3 regions of the Neobacillus sp. OS1-32 genome follow, and region 1 is predicted to be linked to each of the others. Evidence: riboswitches for the same ligand, from Rfam matches in the RefSeq annotation. Region 1 holds a riboswitch; each other region holds the start of a gene.
What was found. Region 1 has a riboswitch for S-adenosylmethionine ahead of RCG24_RS04535 (hypothetical protein). Riboswitches for the same ligand answer to the same signal wherever they lie in the genome.
Positions count from the first base shown of each region.

Region 1 (5,915 bases):
TAAAATCAATTTCACTAAATTTGTCTGTATTTGCCCTTGCAAACCTCAGGGCTAACTCTGTTTGTGTTTCCTTCATGATGTTTACGGTAAATGTTTTGGCATTTGCAATGGCATGACATGTTCCCGTATTTTTATTGACACAAACAAGCAACATTGGCGGTTCAACAGAAACAGAACTAACAGCACTAGCAGTAATCCCAAAATCAATTCCGTTATTCCTTACAGTGATTACGGATACACCAGTCGTGAAGTGTCCAATTACATGCTTGAATTGAGTTTCATCAATCAAAGTTGTAACCCCCTGGTTCTTGTTTATTCCACTCATTGATAAATGCCTCTCCTTTCAATTATGGAAAAATTCTTTATATATTCCTTTAATAAAAATATACAGATATATCCCAAATGTGTCAACAGAATTTTCAAAAAATTCATTAAAATATCCACGAAAATATTCTTTTTTCTATCTGAAAAAGTGGAGAGGAAATTAATTCCTTATTCATATCGTTATTGTTATAATTAAATAACAAACTATAATTGGGGGAGAGAAATTTGAAACCAAGAGCAGGAATTATTGGACCAGAAGATACCGTCCAACTTATTTCTGAAATAGCAGTTGAATATCGAGACCGCCTCCAACCGGTTCCATTTATTTATCAAAATACAGATCAAGCAGCGAGTATTTTTCAACAAAATCAGCAACTAGTTGACTTTTGGATTCTTGCAGGACCCGCCCTGTTTATTGAGATTCAAAAAAGTGGCATTAACCAACCGTTTTTTCTCCTGCAATTGGACGGTGCCAGTTTAACAAAGACTTTAGTAGAGATTGGCTACAATGATAAAAAGCAGCTTGAATCTGTTAGCATTGACATGCTTTCAGAGCGGGACGTTTATGAAACTTACCGAGATCTTCGGATTGCTAGTAACCATGTCCACGTTCATGAGTATACAAATGAAACTCCAATTGAAAATCTTTTATCCTTTCATCAACAACTTTATCGGGAAGGTAAAGTAGAACTTTGCATCACTTGTTTGCGCTCCATCTTTGAACAGCTATGTTCCCAGAATATTCCCACATATCGGGTTACACCAACGAGAAGCAATATCCGAGAAACATTATCAACAGCAATTCAACAATGGGAAACAATACACTTTAAACAATCACAGATTGCAGCAATTCTTGTAAAAGTGCAAGGGATGGAAAAGAAAGATAACCATAATATGGTGTCTTATGATTTGCATCGTCTAAATTTGAAGATTCAAGCTGCAGTTCTACATTTTGCAGAGACTATCTCTGGTTCCTTTGTCTCGATTGGAACTGGAATATTTTTAATTTTTTCAACAAGGGGATCTTTACAAAAAGGTAAGAAACCAATTAGTTTTCTGTTAGAAGAATTGGCGCTAATTTCCGATTTTTCAGCAAATATTGGAATTGGCTATGGTGATACCGCGCTTACGGCTGAAGAAAATGCACGGCTTGCCTTAAATCATGCTCAAAACTATGATTCTTTTAGCGCTTTCCTTGTAGATAACACTGGAACGATTGAAGGCCCATTAAAAGAACAGGAGTCAATCACTTACCAATACCGGACAGAGAATAAGGAAATTAGTGAAAAACTGAAACATTGCGGAATAACTATAACAACATTTAACAAAATTTTATCGGTTCAACAAAGAATGGGTAACGGTTCTATCACTGCTAATCAAATTTCGGATTGGCTTAAAATGACACCTAGAAATGCCCGCCGAATTTTAACAGGGTTAGTCGAGAATGGCATTGCCGATATCATTGGTGAAGAAGCCCCTACCTCTAAAGGAAGGCCGAGGAAAATATATCGAGTTAATCATTTTTAAATATAAAAAGAGGAAGGCACCAAGTGAAAAATCACATGGTGCCTGGTAGCGATTCTTTTATATCGCTTCTGTTAATGTTTTAATAGGCTTCTTCTCCTCGACTTCCCCTTTTCCCAGACTTAGCATGGCGATAAAGGAGATGCAGTATAGGATAGCGAGGTAGGTCATGGCGACGGTAACGTTAGCATGTTGTAAGATGAATCCTACCAGAATTGGTGATAGTCCACCCAATGCCCGGCCAAAGTTGAAAATACTGTTGGTCGCGGTGCTGCGAACTTCGACTGGATAATAATGACTGATTAAAGCACCGTAGCCGGCAAACATTCCGTTCGAGAAAAATCCGACGACCGCTCCGCCAATTAACACCCCGGCTGCTCCAGTCGCAAAGGAGTACAAGTATACCGCCCCGGCTGAAGCAAAAAGGAAGATACCGAATGCTTTCTTCATTCCCAGTCGGTCGATAATTTGTCCGAATGTTAACATCCCGGCAATCATCCCAACAGCCGTACTAATCGTCCAAAGGGCCGAACCTGAAACCGAAAGTCCTTGTGATTTCTGGAGGATCGACGGCAGCCAGATCATTAAGCCGTTATAGCCGGCAATTTGCACCGTGGCCATCACCGCTAAGGCGACGGTCGTAAAGGCTATTCTTGGGCTGGAAAATAACTCCTTGACACTACCTTGCTTTTTCACATGCTGTTTTTCTCTTTGAGCTGCCAGCCATTCAGGTGATTCATTTAAATTTTTCCGGACAAAGAAGGCGAATATAACCGGAACAATTCCGACGAAGAATAATCCTCTCCAGCCCCATAGCGGTAAAAGGATGGCACTTAAAAGAGCCGCGAGAATCACCCCGAATTGGGCACCGATACTTACATAAGAAGAGGCCCGTCCCTGCTTATTCTTTGGCCATGCTTCGGCAACCAATGTCATCCCGATTCCATATTCGCCGCCCGCTCCCAAGCCGGCAATAAACCGAAAAATATAAACTTGCTCTACATTTGTTGCTAATCCGGTTAACGCTGTACCGATGGCAAATAATAAAACGGTATACGTGAACACCTTTACCCTGCCAAATTTATCAGCTAAGATTCCGAAGATAATTCCTCCAAACAGCATCCCTAAGTTCGTAATTGAAGAAATTAGACCGCCCGTTGCCATGTCCAAATGAAATTCCGCAATGATCATCGACATCGCAAAGGAAATAAACATGATGTCCATACCCTCTAACGTTAACCCTGCTACTGATGCTACAACAGTTTTTTTCTGATAATCCACTTTTGTCAGTCTCCTTCCAAGCCTCTCAGGACTATGATTTAAAGAATTCGGGCAAAAATAAAATGCCCTTTGATCCGATAGAACAAAAGGGCATTCATACATACAGTTTCATATATACGATCATTACTTTCGCCCTTTTTGGCCTCTCTGGACCAGAATTAAAGGAAAATTTTCTTTATTATCTTAGCACTTCGACAACACTATGACAATACAAAACTTTTAAAAAATGGATCTTTCACATTGTTCTGCTATAAAACCGCCTCAATATAATTGCCAAAACCCTTTTTAATTTCCAGACCTTGCTTTTCTAAGCCCTTCCAAATCTCTTGGTCGAGACGGTATGGGCTCGTTTTCTGCAGTAAGAAAGCCTCCTCCTCCGACAGTTTTACACTATAATCCCGCTCCCCATATTTTACAATCAGTTGATAGTCTTGCAGTTTCATGACCAGTACCTCATACTGTTGATCCCATTCCTTTAGCTGCCGCTCAATACATTCGGCAACATACAACAGAAATTTTTCGACATTCAAATCCCGCGCCTTTAAGGTCCTTGCATAGCCGTTAATATTCACGTTCGCTTTCCCCTTCCGTTTTAAAAAATAAAACCCCCTTCTGCATTGGATCCAAAAGGGGGTAAAAGCCGTTTTATCATCCAAAGCAGTCTATTGCTTTGCTGGTGGGAGCACCTTACGTTCTGCAGGTTGCTGTGACGTCATTGAGCCAGTTCTCTCAGCCACTCTAGATAACTATTTAATTATTATTATTGTACTACAATTATCCCAATATATCTATTACAATTTTAGCATAATTTCTGCCACATTCTTGTCGTGTCAGGAATGGAATGATGTTCGATGATGGTATAGGCAGCATTGGTGATCGCTTGGGCTAAGTTTTCTCCAGTTGCGCAAATTTCATTAAAGCAAACCCTTGAAGTCCCTTTAACCGTATAGGTATAACCCAACTGTTCCAAACGATCCACAATTTGCAACGCATGGTTAAGGTTTTGCTCCGGTTGGAATTCAGTATCTTGTATGAAAATCCCCTTTTCATAGTCGTACCAGCGATCCCAGCGATTTAATTTCCAGCCCATAATTCTTCGCGCAATTGAGTCTGTTTTAACCATATTTTCTGCTCCTTCTTAAAATTTGTTATATAACACGTTTTATAAATTAATACAATTATATAACAACGAAAAATTGATTACCAGCCTTTCATTAAAAATTTTTTTAAAACTTAAACAAAGGCTTTTAAAACTAGAAAGTTCTAACTAATCACTGGCTTTTAACAGAGTAATTCGATGACGGATCTAGCGGTTCTACAAAAAACCATGCTCTTTTCGTTCACTAGAACGTACAATGTGAAAAACGTAGTTGGTGATAGGATGCATACGATTATTACCGGAACAAATGGCCCCATGTACTTAGGTTACCCTCCGCCGATGTTTGGACCGTGGAATCAACCGATTCATCCTCATAGTGTTCAATTGGGGCATACCATCTACCATATTGTCCCTTTGCTTTTCGGTTATCCGCCAGCATTCCCTTATTTTGGTCCGTACGTCCCCTTCCGTGTGGGAACTCAAAAGTTAGTGAAAGGCTGCAAATATACTGGACTACACAAAAAAAGACCTTATTAGCTCATTAATAAAATAAGGTCACTCCGGGAAAAATAAAGATTGTAATTTTTGCTAACAGTTTGTTTAGGGAGAGATCCATGGAAAAGACTCATGATCAGTCTAAACTAAATATCGCGATACCCTATGTGAGAAGAACAGTAAATATCAGGAAGGTGAAGCTTCCGCAAATTACAGCGGAATCCATTGGTTTGGGGGTATTATTAGCTTTAATTGGGGGATATCTTGATGCTTACACGTATGTTAGTCGGGATGGAGTGTTTGCTACATCCCAGACCGGCAACCTCGTCTTATTAGGTGTGGTAACCGCACAAGGACATTGGGCTCAAGGATTAAAGCATATTCCCCCGATTTTTGCGTTTGTCATCGGAGTGGTCGTTGCAGAAGGATTAAAACATCCAAATATCACCCGAACGTTTCCATTTCCTGCTAGGACAGTGCTGTTGTTGGAAAGTATTGTCCTTTTATTTGTCGGAACCTGGCCGGCCGAGATACCAAATACCGTGGTAACATTAACGATTGCCTTTGTTTCATCGGTGCAAATTTCATCCTTTCGCACGCTGGTGAGATGGCCTTATAATTCGGCGATGGTTACTGGTAATTTACGATCAGCGGCAGAAGCCGCCTATACGGCTATTATCCTCCATGATCGCCAGGGAATGCTCAAATTCATCGATTTCAGCATTATCATTCTGGCCTTTCTTGGTGGTGCTTTCATCGGCAGCCTGTTTACCCTTCACTTTGGGACAAAAGCCATTTGGTTCGCCTCAGCTATTTTACTGTGCACGATGCTCATCTTAAATACAAACCCAAAAACCCTACTCAATAAAAGTTGAAGAAAAAGGTGTCAGGAACCTGGTGATTCTTTCACAAGGTTCCTGACACTTGTCGATTTAAGTTAATCTCTCGTTTATGACGTCTGCGCTTTAACCGGTTTGCCAGTTCTTTCTCATAAAGATAATGGATGATAAAATAAGAAATCACACCGAGGACAATCCCAAAAATCGTCATTCCAACTAGAGCATGGATGCCACCGTGAAGTAATCCGACTAAACTGTGGAAATCACCGTGCAGCAATTGTTGAACAGAAAAAGCGGTATGATGACCAGGGGATAGTTCCAGTGGAAAAATAACTTTCCCTAGTTTTCTGGCG
Region 1 covers NZ_CP133263.1:861,946-867,860, reverse strand. Annotated here, with positions in the region: gene RCG24_RS04550 (flavin reductase family protein) at 1-289, opposite strand, end outside; gene RCG24_RS04545 (helix-turn-helix domain-containing protein) at 550-1,851, shown strand; gene RCG24_RS04540 (MFS transporter) at 1,909-3,129, opposite strand; gene RCG24_RS04535 (hypothetical protein) at 3,378-3,701, opposite strand; SAM riboswitch class I at 3,772-3,878, opposite strand; gene RCG24_RS04530 (BC1872 family protein) at 3,929-4,252, opposite strand; gene RCG24_RS04525 (YoaK family protein) at 4,843-5,598, shown strand; gene RCG24_RS04520 (DUF2062 domain-containing protein) at 5,630-5,915, opposite strand, start outside.

Region 2 (5,915 bases), 1.2 Mb from region 1:
GCTTGTTGTTCCTGCCAGCATAAAGTTCAGGTTCATGAATGCTCCAGCAAGCAAGGCTGGAATAGTAGCTAAACCAACGATTAAACCAATACCGACTAAAAGTTCTCCCCAAGGAATTAATACATTAAAAATATCAACGTTTGGAATCGCGAACTGTTGTAAAAAGTCTGCATACCATGCTTGCACTGCCGGGTGTTCACCAGTTGCATTGGCAAGCGCCCCTTTGAGGAAGCCTCCTGCGTCAAATCCACCAGTTATTTTTTCAAATCCTGCTGTTATCCACTGATAGCCAAGATAAATCCGTAAAACTGTCCATACAACTGCTGCAATAGGCGTTTTGTACCATTTCATTACAATCATCTCCAAATGATTTTATTTTTGATAATGGTAATCAGCTAGCTGTTTCTTATAGTGAAGGCTTGTGATTTTTATCACTACCTTCGCTACACTTATAATATACCTTGAGGACTATTGAAAAACAACCGTTTTCACATTTTCTTAACATATTAATGTTGGATATTTGATAAAATTGTGAACATTCTCAGTTTGTACTTTACATAGGCTTGTTTGTGGGTATTTATCTGGAAAAAGAAAAAGCATCCTGCCATTTGGATGCTTCCATTTGCTGTGTTTTCGAGTGATTAAATCACTGTTGCTGTGGGTTTATTTAAAATGGGCAATTTTCCATCACCAAGAATCTGAAAATAACAAATCTCCGGTTGCCGAACAGCCAAGCCCTTTAAATCCTCCTTGCCAGCTTCGATGATAAAAATGTTGTCAGTAACCTCATCAAGCCAGGTAATTTCAGGATGTTTCGTTTTTTCAACAAAACCTTGAAGCAACCAGTAGTCTTTTTGTTTCCTCCTCATCCGCCCTCGCCAATCAGCAGTTTTCTTAATATTTTGCCGGCTGTTAAGTTTACTTTGACAAACATAGACCAAATCTTCAATCATCGCACTTGCTGTTGGATACATGCCGGCTCCCGGGCCCTGCAGCGTGATTCTGCCAACAATATCGGAATGCACATTTACCGCATTCTCGACACCTTCCACGTGATAGAAGGGATTCTCGTCGCCCACCAGGATCGGTTTTACAGACGCAATGATCTGTTCGTCTTCCTTGCTTATACTGGCTACATGTTTAAACCGCAGCTTTAATTTTTCTGCTGCCTCTATTAACTCGCTTGTGATCGCAGTTATTCCCTGACGTTCAACCGTCTGCCAATCGGGCTCTTCTCCGAAAGCAATCCTGCTGAGTATCATCGCCTTGTAAAAGGCATCGAAACCCTCAATATCATTAGTGGGATCAGCTTCTGCATAACCTTTTGCTTGAGCCTGGCGCAAACTTTCAGCAAATGACTGCTTTTTTTCACGCATTTCGGACAAAATGAAGTTAGAAGTGCCATTTAAAATTCCCTGAATTTGTGATACACGATTAATGTTTAAGAGCTGCCTAAGGGTTTGAATGACGGGAATTCCTCCGGCCACGGTTGCTTCATAGCCGACAGAAACACCGTTTTCCTTTGCTAGATCAAGTAATTCTTTTCCATGGTGCGCAAACATTTCTTTGTTAGCCGTTATGATGTGGCACCCCTTGCCAATTGCTTGTTTCAAATAAGTAAAGGTGGGTTCCTTGTCGACGATGGCTTCAATTACAACATCAAGCTGGGGCAGCCGAAGAATTTCCTCAAAATTCGTTGTCAGAAGCACACCTTCACGAATATTCCTTTCCTTTTGGATGTTTTTTACAAGTATTGCCGTGACTTCAACCTTTTTCCCGAGAACAGCTGTAAATTCTTGCGCATGAGATTGAATCGTCCGGTAAACCCCTTCACCCACCGTTCCGAATCCTAATATCGCTACCTTAATAACAGACACCATTCCTCACCCCACTTCAAAAATAAAAACCTCTTCGATAAGAAGAGGTCTGGTAATCCTCTCTTATCTTTCAGATCCTTAAGATCTGCAGGAATTAGCACCTTTTCAAGGATCACCTTGAAGGTTGCCGGGCTTCATTGGGCCTAGTCCCTCCGCCGCTCTGGATAAGAGTTTTATATGAACTTTTATAAATTTTCCAATAATTAAAGAAAATATTAGCTCAATCTGCCACCAATGTCAATAGTTTCTTTTTGAAAGAGAAGCAATTGCGGAGTGAATCTTTTAATCGTTTTTTGGAATCTTTGCAGGGTTTCGATTATACTTGCACAAAATCAAACCCGCCAAAATTGAGCGGGTTTGATTTTGTTTATTTATGCAGTTTTTGCTCGGCTAATTGAATTTGCTGCTTCACTTGTTCTGGTGCTGTCCCGCCAAAGCTATTGCGAACGGCGACAACTTGTTCCGGAGCCAGTACCTGATAAATATCCTCTTCAAATAAATCGCTAAATTGCTTATATTCCTCGATGGTTAAATCGAGCAAGAATTTGTTGGACTGAATTGAATAAAGGACAATTTTTCCAATCACCTCATGGGCCTCGCGAAACGGCAGACCTTTGCGAACAAGGTAATCGGCAATATCCGTAGCATTGGAAAAGTCAGTGTTGATCGCCTTGCGCATTACCTCTTTATGGACGGTCATCGTTTCGATCATTGGTGCTAATAGCTTCAGGGAGCCTTCCAGCGTCTCTACCGTATCGAACATACCTTCTTTGTCCTCTTGCAAATCCTTATTATAAGCAAGCGGAAGGCCCTTTAATACAGTGAGTAAACCAATTAAATTGCCATACGTGCGCCCTGTTTTTCCCCGCAAAAGCTCCGGTACGTCCGGATTTTTCTTTTGCGGCATGATGCTCGAACCGGTGCAAAAGGAATCGTCCAGTTCAATAAATTGAAATTCCTGGCTTGACCAAAGGACCATTTCCTCTGACAAGCGTGAAATATGGGTCATAATAATCGAACCAATCGACAAAAATTCTAAAATAAAATCACGGTCGCTGACAGCATCCATACTATTTGGATAAATCGTTTCAAATCCTAATAATTCCGCGACCTTTTCGCGATTAATTGGAAAGGTGGTCCCGGCCAGGGCGCCAGAGCCTAACGGCAGCCAATTAATCCGTTTCAAAGAATCCAGCAATCTTTCCTTATCTCGTTCAAACATCCAAAAATACGCCATTAAGTGATGAGCGAAAGAAACCGGCTGGGCCCGCTGCAAATGGGTATAGCCCGGAATTAGTGTTTCAATATTCTCCTTCGCCTGCTTGATGATCGAGAGTTGGACATCTTCAATCAATTTAATTAATTCAGTTGTTTTGGTCCGCAAATATAGATGCATGTCGGTTGCCACTTGGTCGTTTCGGCTGCGGCCAGTATGAAGCTTGCCCCCCACCGGACCAATTTGTTCAATTAACAGTTTCTCGATATTCATATGAATATCTTCATCCGCAACGAGAAACTCAACCTCTCCGCGGTCAACCCTTTCCTTTATTGCCAGCAGACCTTGTTTGATTGTTTCCGCATCCTTTAGCGGAATAATGCCGCACTCCCCTAACATCTGGACGTGGGCAAGGCTCCCGGCAATATCTTCTTTTGCCAGCTTTTGATCAAACGATATCGAAGCGGTGAATTCTTCTACCAGCTTGTTCGTTTCCTTCGTAAACCGACCGCCCCATAATTTTGACATAGATTGCTCCCCCTAAATGATCAGAAATTCCTGTTAATACTTGATTTCCTTTTGTGAATTGAAAATGATATCTGTAGACTAACTCGATATATCTGCAAGTTTCACAGATTTATCTGCCGTTTTGCCTGATATATCTGCAAGTTTTTCAATATATCTGTAGATTCGCTCATTATATCTGCAATTCTCAAAAGTTAGTACTTAAGCAGATTGCCCCCGAATATGCTTCGGGGGCATCACAGTTTATTTTACCATTGATTCTTTCTTATTTACTTCGGTGAACACCTTTGTTGGTAATCCCCACAATTTGATAAACCCAACAGCTGCATTGTGATCGAAGGCATCACCTTTTGTATAGGTTGCCAGCTCTTCGTTATATAAACTGTGCGGCGATTTCCGGGCAACCACTGTATGGTTTCCTTTAAACAGCTTCACGCGAATGGTGCCTGACACCACTTTTTGTGTTTCTTCGACAAACGCATCAAGGGCAGCTTTTAATGGTGAGTACCAAAGGCCTTCGTAGACAATTTTGGCCATCTGCTGTTCGACCTGGGTTTTAAACTGGGTAACTTCACGCGGCAGAGTCAAAAACTCCAATTCCTTATGAGCATTAATTAAAATAAGGGCTGCCGGGTTTTCGTAAACCTCCCGTGATTTAATTCCTACCAATCTATTTTCGATATGATCAATCCGGCCGACACCGTGCTTGCCGCCAATTAGATTCAATGCCTCAATCAATTGAACAAGCGGTAATGTTTCGCCGTTCAGAGCGACTGGTACGCCTTGTTCAAATTCAATTTCGATATATTCCGGAGTATCCGGGGTTAATTCAATTGGATTGGTCCAATCATAAGCTTCTTCCGGAGCCTCGGCCCATGGATTTTCGAGGACGCCAGCCTCGCAGGCACGGCCCCAAATATTGGCATCAATCGAAAATGGATTATCCAAATCAACCGGAATCGGAATCCCATTCTTCTCGGCATAAGCAATTTCCTCATCACGGGTCATGCCCCATTCACGAACGGGAGCCACCACTTTTAAATCTGGGTTGAGCGCTTGGATCGACACTTCAAAGCGCACCTGATCATTCCCTTTTCCCGTACAGCCGTGGGCCACGGCAACTGCTCCTTCTTTTTCGGCGACATCAACTAGCAATTTTGAAATCAGCGGGCGTGATAGCGCCGAGGACAGTGGATATTTTCCTTCATATAATAAATTCGCTTTTAATGCTGGTAAAATATAGTCCTTAGCGAGCATTTCCTTGGCATCAAGGATATAAGCTTTGATGGCACCGACATTTAAAGCTTTTGTTTTAATTGCCTCTAAATCTTTTCCCTCTCCGACATCAAGTCCCAATGCAATGACATCGTAGCCGTACTTGTCTTGAATCCATTTTACAGAAACGGAAGTATCCAGGCCTCCCGAATATGCCAACACAATCTTCTCTTTAGCCATTTTTATTCCCCTTACTTTCCCTTTTGTATTAAAATTCACTGAATAGAATTATTATACATTATTTTTTATAAAAATAAAGACTATTCTGCAAGTAATAATTTTAAAATTGCCTTTTGGGCGTGAAGCCGGTTTTCTGCTTCATCAAAAACAACTGAATGCGGCCCATCAATGATACCCGTTGTTACTTCTTCACCACGGTGAGCGGGAAGGCAATGCAAAAAGATAAAATCGGCATTGGCCTGTTGGCACAGTTCCTCGTTTACTTGATAGGGGGTAAAAACCTTCAGACGCTTGGCTGCTTCCTCCTCTTGACCCATGCTGGTCCAGACATCGGTTACGACCACATCTGCATTTTTAATTGCTTGGATCGGGTCATTGGTGATCGTGACAGTCGCTCCGCTCAGTTTTCCGGCAGCAATTGCCTTTTCAGTGATTATTCCATTCGGCAAGTATCCGGGAGGGCTGGCAATGTTAATATCCATCCCTACTTTAACGGCACCCTCTATTAAGGAATGGGCCACATTGTTATTGCCGTCACCGATGTAGCAAAGCTTTAAGCCGGCCAGCTTCCCTTTATGTTCGAGGATGGTCAACAAATCTGCCAAAACCTGAGCCGGGTGCTGCAGGTCGGTTAAGCCATTGATGACCGGAATCGTGGCATGTGCTGCCAATTCTTCAACAGATTCATGACTATACGCCCGAATCATGATCCCATCGACATATCTGGAAAGCACTTTGGCCGTGTCGGCAATACTTTCCCCTCTGCCCAACTGGATATCCTTTGAGCTCAAGAATATCGCATGACCGCCAAGCTGCAGCATGCCAACCTCAAAGGACACCCT
Region 2 covers NZ_CP133263.1:2,111,597-2,117,511, forward strand. Annotated here, with positions in the region: gene RCG24_RS10755 (DoxX family protein) at 1-351, opposite strand, end outside; gene RCG24_RS10760 (homoserine dehydrogenase) at 642-1,880, opposite strand; SAM riboswitch class I at 1,938-2,048, opposite strand; gene argH (argininosuccinate lyase) at 2,245-3,621, opposite strand; gene RCG24_RS10770 (argininosuccinate synthase) at 3,862-5,073, opposite strand; gene argF (ornithine carbamoyltransferase) at 5,154-5,915, opposite strand, start outside.
Region 2: another riboswitch for S-adenosylmethionine. It lies ahead of RCG24_RS10760 (homoserine dehydrogenase); the one in region 1 lies ahead of RCG24_RS04535 (hypothetical protein).

Region 3 (5,915 bases), 1.0 Mb from region 1:
GCGTCATATAATATTTTTTTAGCAGATCGCCATGCTCCCTCGCAGCGGTAAAAATGTCGGTGAAAATAACGCCTTTATTTTTCAATTCGTCCGACAGTGTTAGAAACGCAGGTGTCTGATTGCGCTGAATATAAAGATTATGTTTACTGGTCTCTATATCTACTAATGCTTTTACTTCTTCCGGAAGGTCAGCAAGAGATGAATAGGCCTGACTTTTCACTGTATGCTGGCGAAATTGGGTAAAATTCCATTTTTCAATTTTTGTTTTTTCCGTTTTTGGCATGGGCAGCTGTTCAAATTGCTCCAAGGCCTTTAGACGAAGCGCCGCAAACCAGGCAGGCTCGTTCATAGCACTAGAAAAAGTACTGACGAAAGCCTTATCGAATGGTAATTTTATTTCAGTTGTCATGTTAATCCTCCTAACCCTAAGACTTAAGCTTCTTGCTCAACTGTTTCATCTTCAATGCCAAGTTCTTTTTTAATCCAGTCGTAACCTTCCGCTTCTAAACGTTGCGCAAGTTCAGGACCGCCATTTTTAACAATCCGGCCATCCATCATCACATGGACATAGTCAGGAGTAATATAATTTAACAAACGTTGATAGTGAGTGATAATCAAGCAACCAAAGTCATCACTGCGCATTTGATTGACACCTTTTGAGACAACCTTTAAAGCATCGATGTCAAGTCCGGAGTCAATTTCATCCAAAATGGCAATTTTAGGTTGAAGCATCATTAACTGCAGAATTTCATTGCGTTTTTTCTCTCCACCGGAGAAGCCTTCATTTAAATAACGCTGTGCCATATCTAAATCCATCTCAAGAAATTCCATTTGCTTATCCATTTGACGAATAAATTTCATTAATGAAATTTCATTTCCTTCGCCACGGCGGGCATTGATCGCCGAACGTAAGAAATCAGCATTTGTCACACCATTAATTTCACTTGGGTATTGCATTGCTAAAAACAACCCGGCACGGGCGCGCTCATCTACTTCCATTTCCAAAACATTTTGACCGTCTAAGGTGATGCTGCCGCTTGTTACTTCATATTTTGGATGGCCCATGATCGCCGATGATAGTGTGGATTTACCAGTTCCATTCGGGCCCATGATCGCGTGAATTTCGCCACCTTTTATTTCAAGGTTTACACCTTTTAAAATTTCTTTTCCTTCAATGGCAACATGAAGGTCCTTAATGATTAAAGTTGATCCAGCCATATCTATACCTCCGAAAATTTTGTATCTCACAGACCGTAGAGATCTGTTCCCTTTATTCTCACTTTATTCTCATTACAATCTTATAACATATGAAAACTATTATCAACTAATAAGCAGAAATAACTATTCCTATTTTCAATGGACTAATCATAAATGAGAATGAAATAAGTTTTTACGAAAAATACAGATAAAAATATATGTAAAACTTAATCCGCTTTAAATGATACTCCTTTTTTGGCTCAATTTCCAACGCTTGATAATATCTATTTTTTTCCAAAAAATCCAGATTCATGTATATATAAACACTCGCCGACGGGCAAGCCCGTTAGGACGGTTCACGAGGCGTAGTTGAATTTATGCAACTTAAGAAAGCGTAAAATTCAGAAAAAATTAAATACCTTCTTATTAGCCAAAAAAGGCCAGTGGAGTGCCACTGACCTTCTTTAATACTATTTTTATTTTGAAATAGGAACGACAGCACCTTTGTATTTATTCAGGATAAAGTCTTGAATTTCTTTTGATTGTAATGCCTCGACTAGCGCTTTGATCGCCGGTTTGTTTTCATCGCCTTTACGAACGGCAATAATATTAACATATGGTGAATTCTTATCTTCGATGGCAATCGCATCTTTTAATGGATTTAAACCAGCATCAATCGCATAGTTTGAGTTGATTAAGACCGCATCGCCTTCACCCGTTTTATAGATTTGCGGCAGAAGCTTCGGTTCATAGTTGGCATCAAATTTTAGATGCTTGGGATTGTCCGTGACATCTTTTATATCAGCAGTTGTCTTATCGATTCCTGCTTTTAACTTAATAAGTCCTTCATTTTCAAGCAGTGATAACAAACGACCATGGTCAGAAACGGAGTTACTCATAATTAAATGAGCTCCATTAGGAAGATCGCTTAACTTTTTGTATTTCTTAGAATAGATCCCGATTGGCTCAATATGAATGCCGCCGGCGTTTACGAAGTCATAGCCAAATTCTTTAATTTGTGCGTTTAAGTAAGGAATGTGCTGAAAGTAGTTCGCATCCAGTTCTTTAGATTCAAGGGCTTTGTTTGGTAAAACATAGTCAGTAAATGTCTTAATCTCAAGATCGATTCCCTTTTTCTTGAGGATCGGCTTTGCCTGTTCCAAAATTTCAGCATGGGGAACTGGTGATGCACCGACGACTAATTTTGTCGTTTTTGCTTGATCTCCGCCGTTTCCGTTGCTTTCCGATTTTTGTTTTGATGTACCGCAAGCTGCCAATGCCAGTACAAGTGCTAATGCTAAAAGTGCTCCAAGCCATTTTTTCATTTTGTATATCCCCTTTTAAGTAATTTGAAAACCCCGCCTTATGGACTGTTCAATTGGATCACCATCGGGCAAGACTTTATTTAACGTTTATCAATTTTTGCTGTGATTGTATCGCCAATAAATTGAATCACAAAGACAATCAGTAAAATAATGACAGTTGCGACAACCGTGACATCATTTTGATTTCGCTGATAACCGTAATTATAAGCGAGATTTCCTAAGCCACCGGCACCAATCGCCCCCGCCATGGCCGTATAACCAACGAGGGCAATGGCCGTTACAGTAATTCCAGAAACAAGTGCTGGCAGCGATTCGGGAAGCAGCACCTTCCAAATAATCGTCCATGTTGACGCTCCCATTGATTTCGCCGCCTCGATTACACCTTTATCAATTTCCCTGAGGCCGATTTCCACCATTCTTGCATAAAACGGTGCCGCTCCGACAATCAATGCCGGCAATGCTGCTGTTTCACCTATCATCGTCCCAAGTAAAAAAACGGTAAATGGGATCAACAAGACAATAAGGATAATAAACGGGATAGATCGAAAAATATTCACAATCGCGCCGATCACCGTGTTAATCAGTTTATTTTCCCACATATTATCTTTTCCGGTGAGAAACAGCAGCATACCAAGAATAATTCCCAAAACAAATGTAACAAGAACGGAAATCCCGGTCATAAATAAGGTTTGATTGGTTGCCTCCCACATGATTTGCCAGTCAACATTCGGGAAATACTTAGCCATTTGAAACCACCTCCACGCCTACCTGCTGGGAACGAATAAAGTCAACAGCTTTATTCACTTCTTGTTCGTTCCCATCGATATGAACGAATAATGTTCCATAGGAGCCTTTTTGGGTTTGCGAGATTTTCCCTTGCAAAATATTGACATTGACATGGAAACGGCGAATCAAATTGGTAATCAATGGCTGTTCAGCGGAATCGCCGATAAAGGTTAACTGGATAATTTGTCCGGAATCATAGCATTTAAGCAGGTGTTCAGCGATTTCTTTTGTTTCTTCGGGTTCGGACACTTGCTGGACAAACCGTTTGGTGATGGGCTGCTGCGGGTTTTTAAACACATCCAACACAGAACCTATTTCAACGATTTTGCCGTTTTCCATTACCGCTACCCGGTGACAAATTTTTCGAATGACATGCATTTCATGAGTGATTAACACAATCGTTAAGCCAAGCCGTTTATTAATATCGACTAATAAGTCCAAAATCGAATCGGTTGTTTCCGGGTCAAGGGCGGAAGTTGCTTCATCACAAAGCAATACCTTTGGATTATTGGCAAGCGCTCTGGCAATTCCGACACGCTGCTTCTGGCCGCCGCTCAACTGTGATGGATAGGCATTCTCCCTGCCCTCCAAGTCCACCAGCCTGATCAATTCTGCCACCCGTTTTTTCCTTTCCGGCCCTTTTATGCCGGCAATCTCGAGCGGAAAGGCGATATTTTCACTGACCGTTCGGGACCATAATAAATTGAAGTGTTGAAAAATCATGCTGATTTCCTGACGGGCTTTGCGAAGTTCGCTGCCCCTAATCTTTGAAATATCCCGTCCGGCGACGGTAATGGTTCCTTCTGTGGGAAGTTCCAGTCCATTCAGCATCCGGATTAACGTGCTTTTTCCGGCGCCGCTATAACCAATAACACCAAAGATTTCTCCGTCGTTAATTTCCAAATTGACATCATCAACGGCAGTTAATTGTCCTTCCTTGAAAGGAAAAATCTTTCGGACATTTTTGATTGAAATCATCAAATCACCCGCTTCTTATCCTAATATATAGGGTTTGATTTTTTGAATGGAAAGATTCTTTTTCTTTAAGGTCAAATCGTGAAAGTCATCACGCCGTTACAAGCCTATTCATAGAAAAAGCCTTTCCGCACAGGCAGAAAGGCACAACTAATCAAACCTTTCTCCCATCTTTCAAAGCAACTGCTTTGTGTGAATTGGCACCATTTCAATAATGACGGTTGCCGGGCTTCATCGGGCACATCCCTCCACCTCTCTTGATAAGAGATAACAAATCCTATATTCATTATTCAAGCAGCACATTATGTAAGTGCGCTTCTATAAAGTACAAATGAAATCGTACCACGGATAAAAAGAGGTGTCAATTAATTTCTCTCACATCTGCCCGAAACATTCAGACATTTGTTTTTAAGGAAGTCAAGCCGGTTGCCGCGGCAATGGCATCTTCGAGATCTTCGATGAGATCATCGACATTTTCGATCCCAATTGACAGGCGGATTAAATCCTCCGAAACGCCGGCTGCCTTTAATCCTTCTGCGTCCAGCTGCTGGTGAGTCGTGCTGGCCGGATGGATGATCAAACTCTTAGCATCCCCAACGTTTGCTACATGGGCCCAGATTTTGATCGAATTAATTAAGGTTGCCCCGGCCTGTTTGCCGCCTTTAATGCCGAAAACAACCATTGAGCCTGCCCCTTTTGGGAGGTATTTCTGAGCCAGTTGATAATCAGGATGTGACGGATGCCCCGGATAGGAGACCCATTCGACAGCAGGATGGTTCGTTAAATATTCGACCACCTTTTCGGTATTAGCCACATGTTCTTTCATCCGGACATGAAGAGTCTCAAGGCCGAGCACAAATTGAAAGGCATTTTGCGGGCTAAGAGCCGGTCCTAGGTCACGCAACAGTTGAACACGGGCTTTAACGATATAGGCAGCGGCCCCGATGGCCTCGGCATAAACAAGGCCATGATAGCTGTCATCTGGTGTCGTGAAGCCCGGGAACCTCGGTGAATTCCAATCAAACGTACCGCCGTCGACAATAATGCCGCCCGTCGTTGTCCCGTTGCCTAACAGCCATTTTGTCGCAGAGTGGACGACAATATCGGCACCATGCTCGATTGGCCGGCAGAGGTATGGGGTCGCAAACGTATTATCAATGATAAGCGGCACACCAGCCTCGTGGGCAATCTTGGCCACTTTTTCAATATCCAAAATAGTTAAGCTGGGATTTCCGATCGTTTCAGCAAACACCGCTTTTGTTTTTTCCGTGATCGCAGCACGGAAGTTTTCCGGATCTTTCGGATCAACAAATTTCACATCAATGCCGTATTTCGGGAGTGTCACAGCAAATAAGTTGTAGGTGCCGCCGTATAGAGTGGATGCCGAGACAATTTCATCACCAGCTTCGGCAATATTTAAAATCGCCAGAGTAATCGCCGCCATTCCACTAGCAACCGCCAGTGCGCCGACGCCACCTTCCAGCAGGGCCACTCTGTCTTCAAAAACAGTTGTCGTTGGATTGTGAATCCTGGTATAGATATAACCTGGTTCTGCTAAAGCAAACAGATTTGCGGCATGTTCCGTGTTTTTAAATTGATAGGCATTATTTTGATAGATCGGAACTGCCCGAG
Region 3 covers NZ_CP133263.1:4,162,837-4,168,751, reverse strand. Annotated here, with positions in the region: gene sufD (Fe-S cluster assembly protein SufD) at 1-409, opposite strand, end outside; gene sufC (Fe-S cluster assembly ATPase SufC) at 433-1,218, opposite strand; gene RCG24_RS20350 (MetQ/NlpA family ABC transporter substrate-binding protein) at 1,674-2,522, opposite strand; gene RCG24_RS20345 (methionine ABC transporter permease) at 2,603-3,268, opposite strand; gene RCG24_RS20340 (methionine ABC transporter ATP-binding protein) at 3,261-4,286, opposite strand; SAM riboswitch class I at 4,448-4,550, opposite strand; gene RCG24_RS20335 (O-acetylhomoserine aminocarboxypropyltransferase/cysteine synthase family protein) at 4,678-5,915, opposite strand, start outside.
Region 3: another riboswitch for S-adenosylmethionine. It lies ahead of RCG24_RS20340 (methionine ABC transporter ATP-binding protein); the one in region 1 lies ahead of RCG24_RS04535 (hypothetical protein).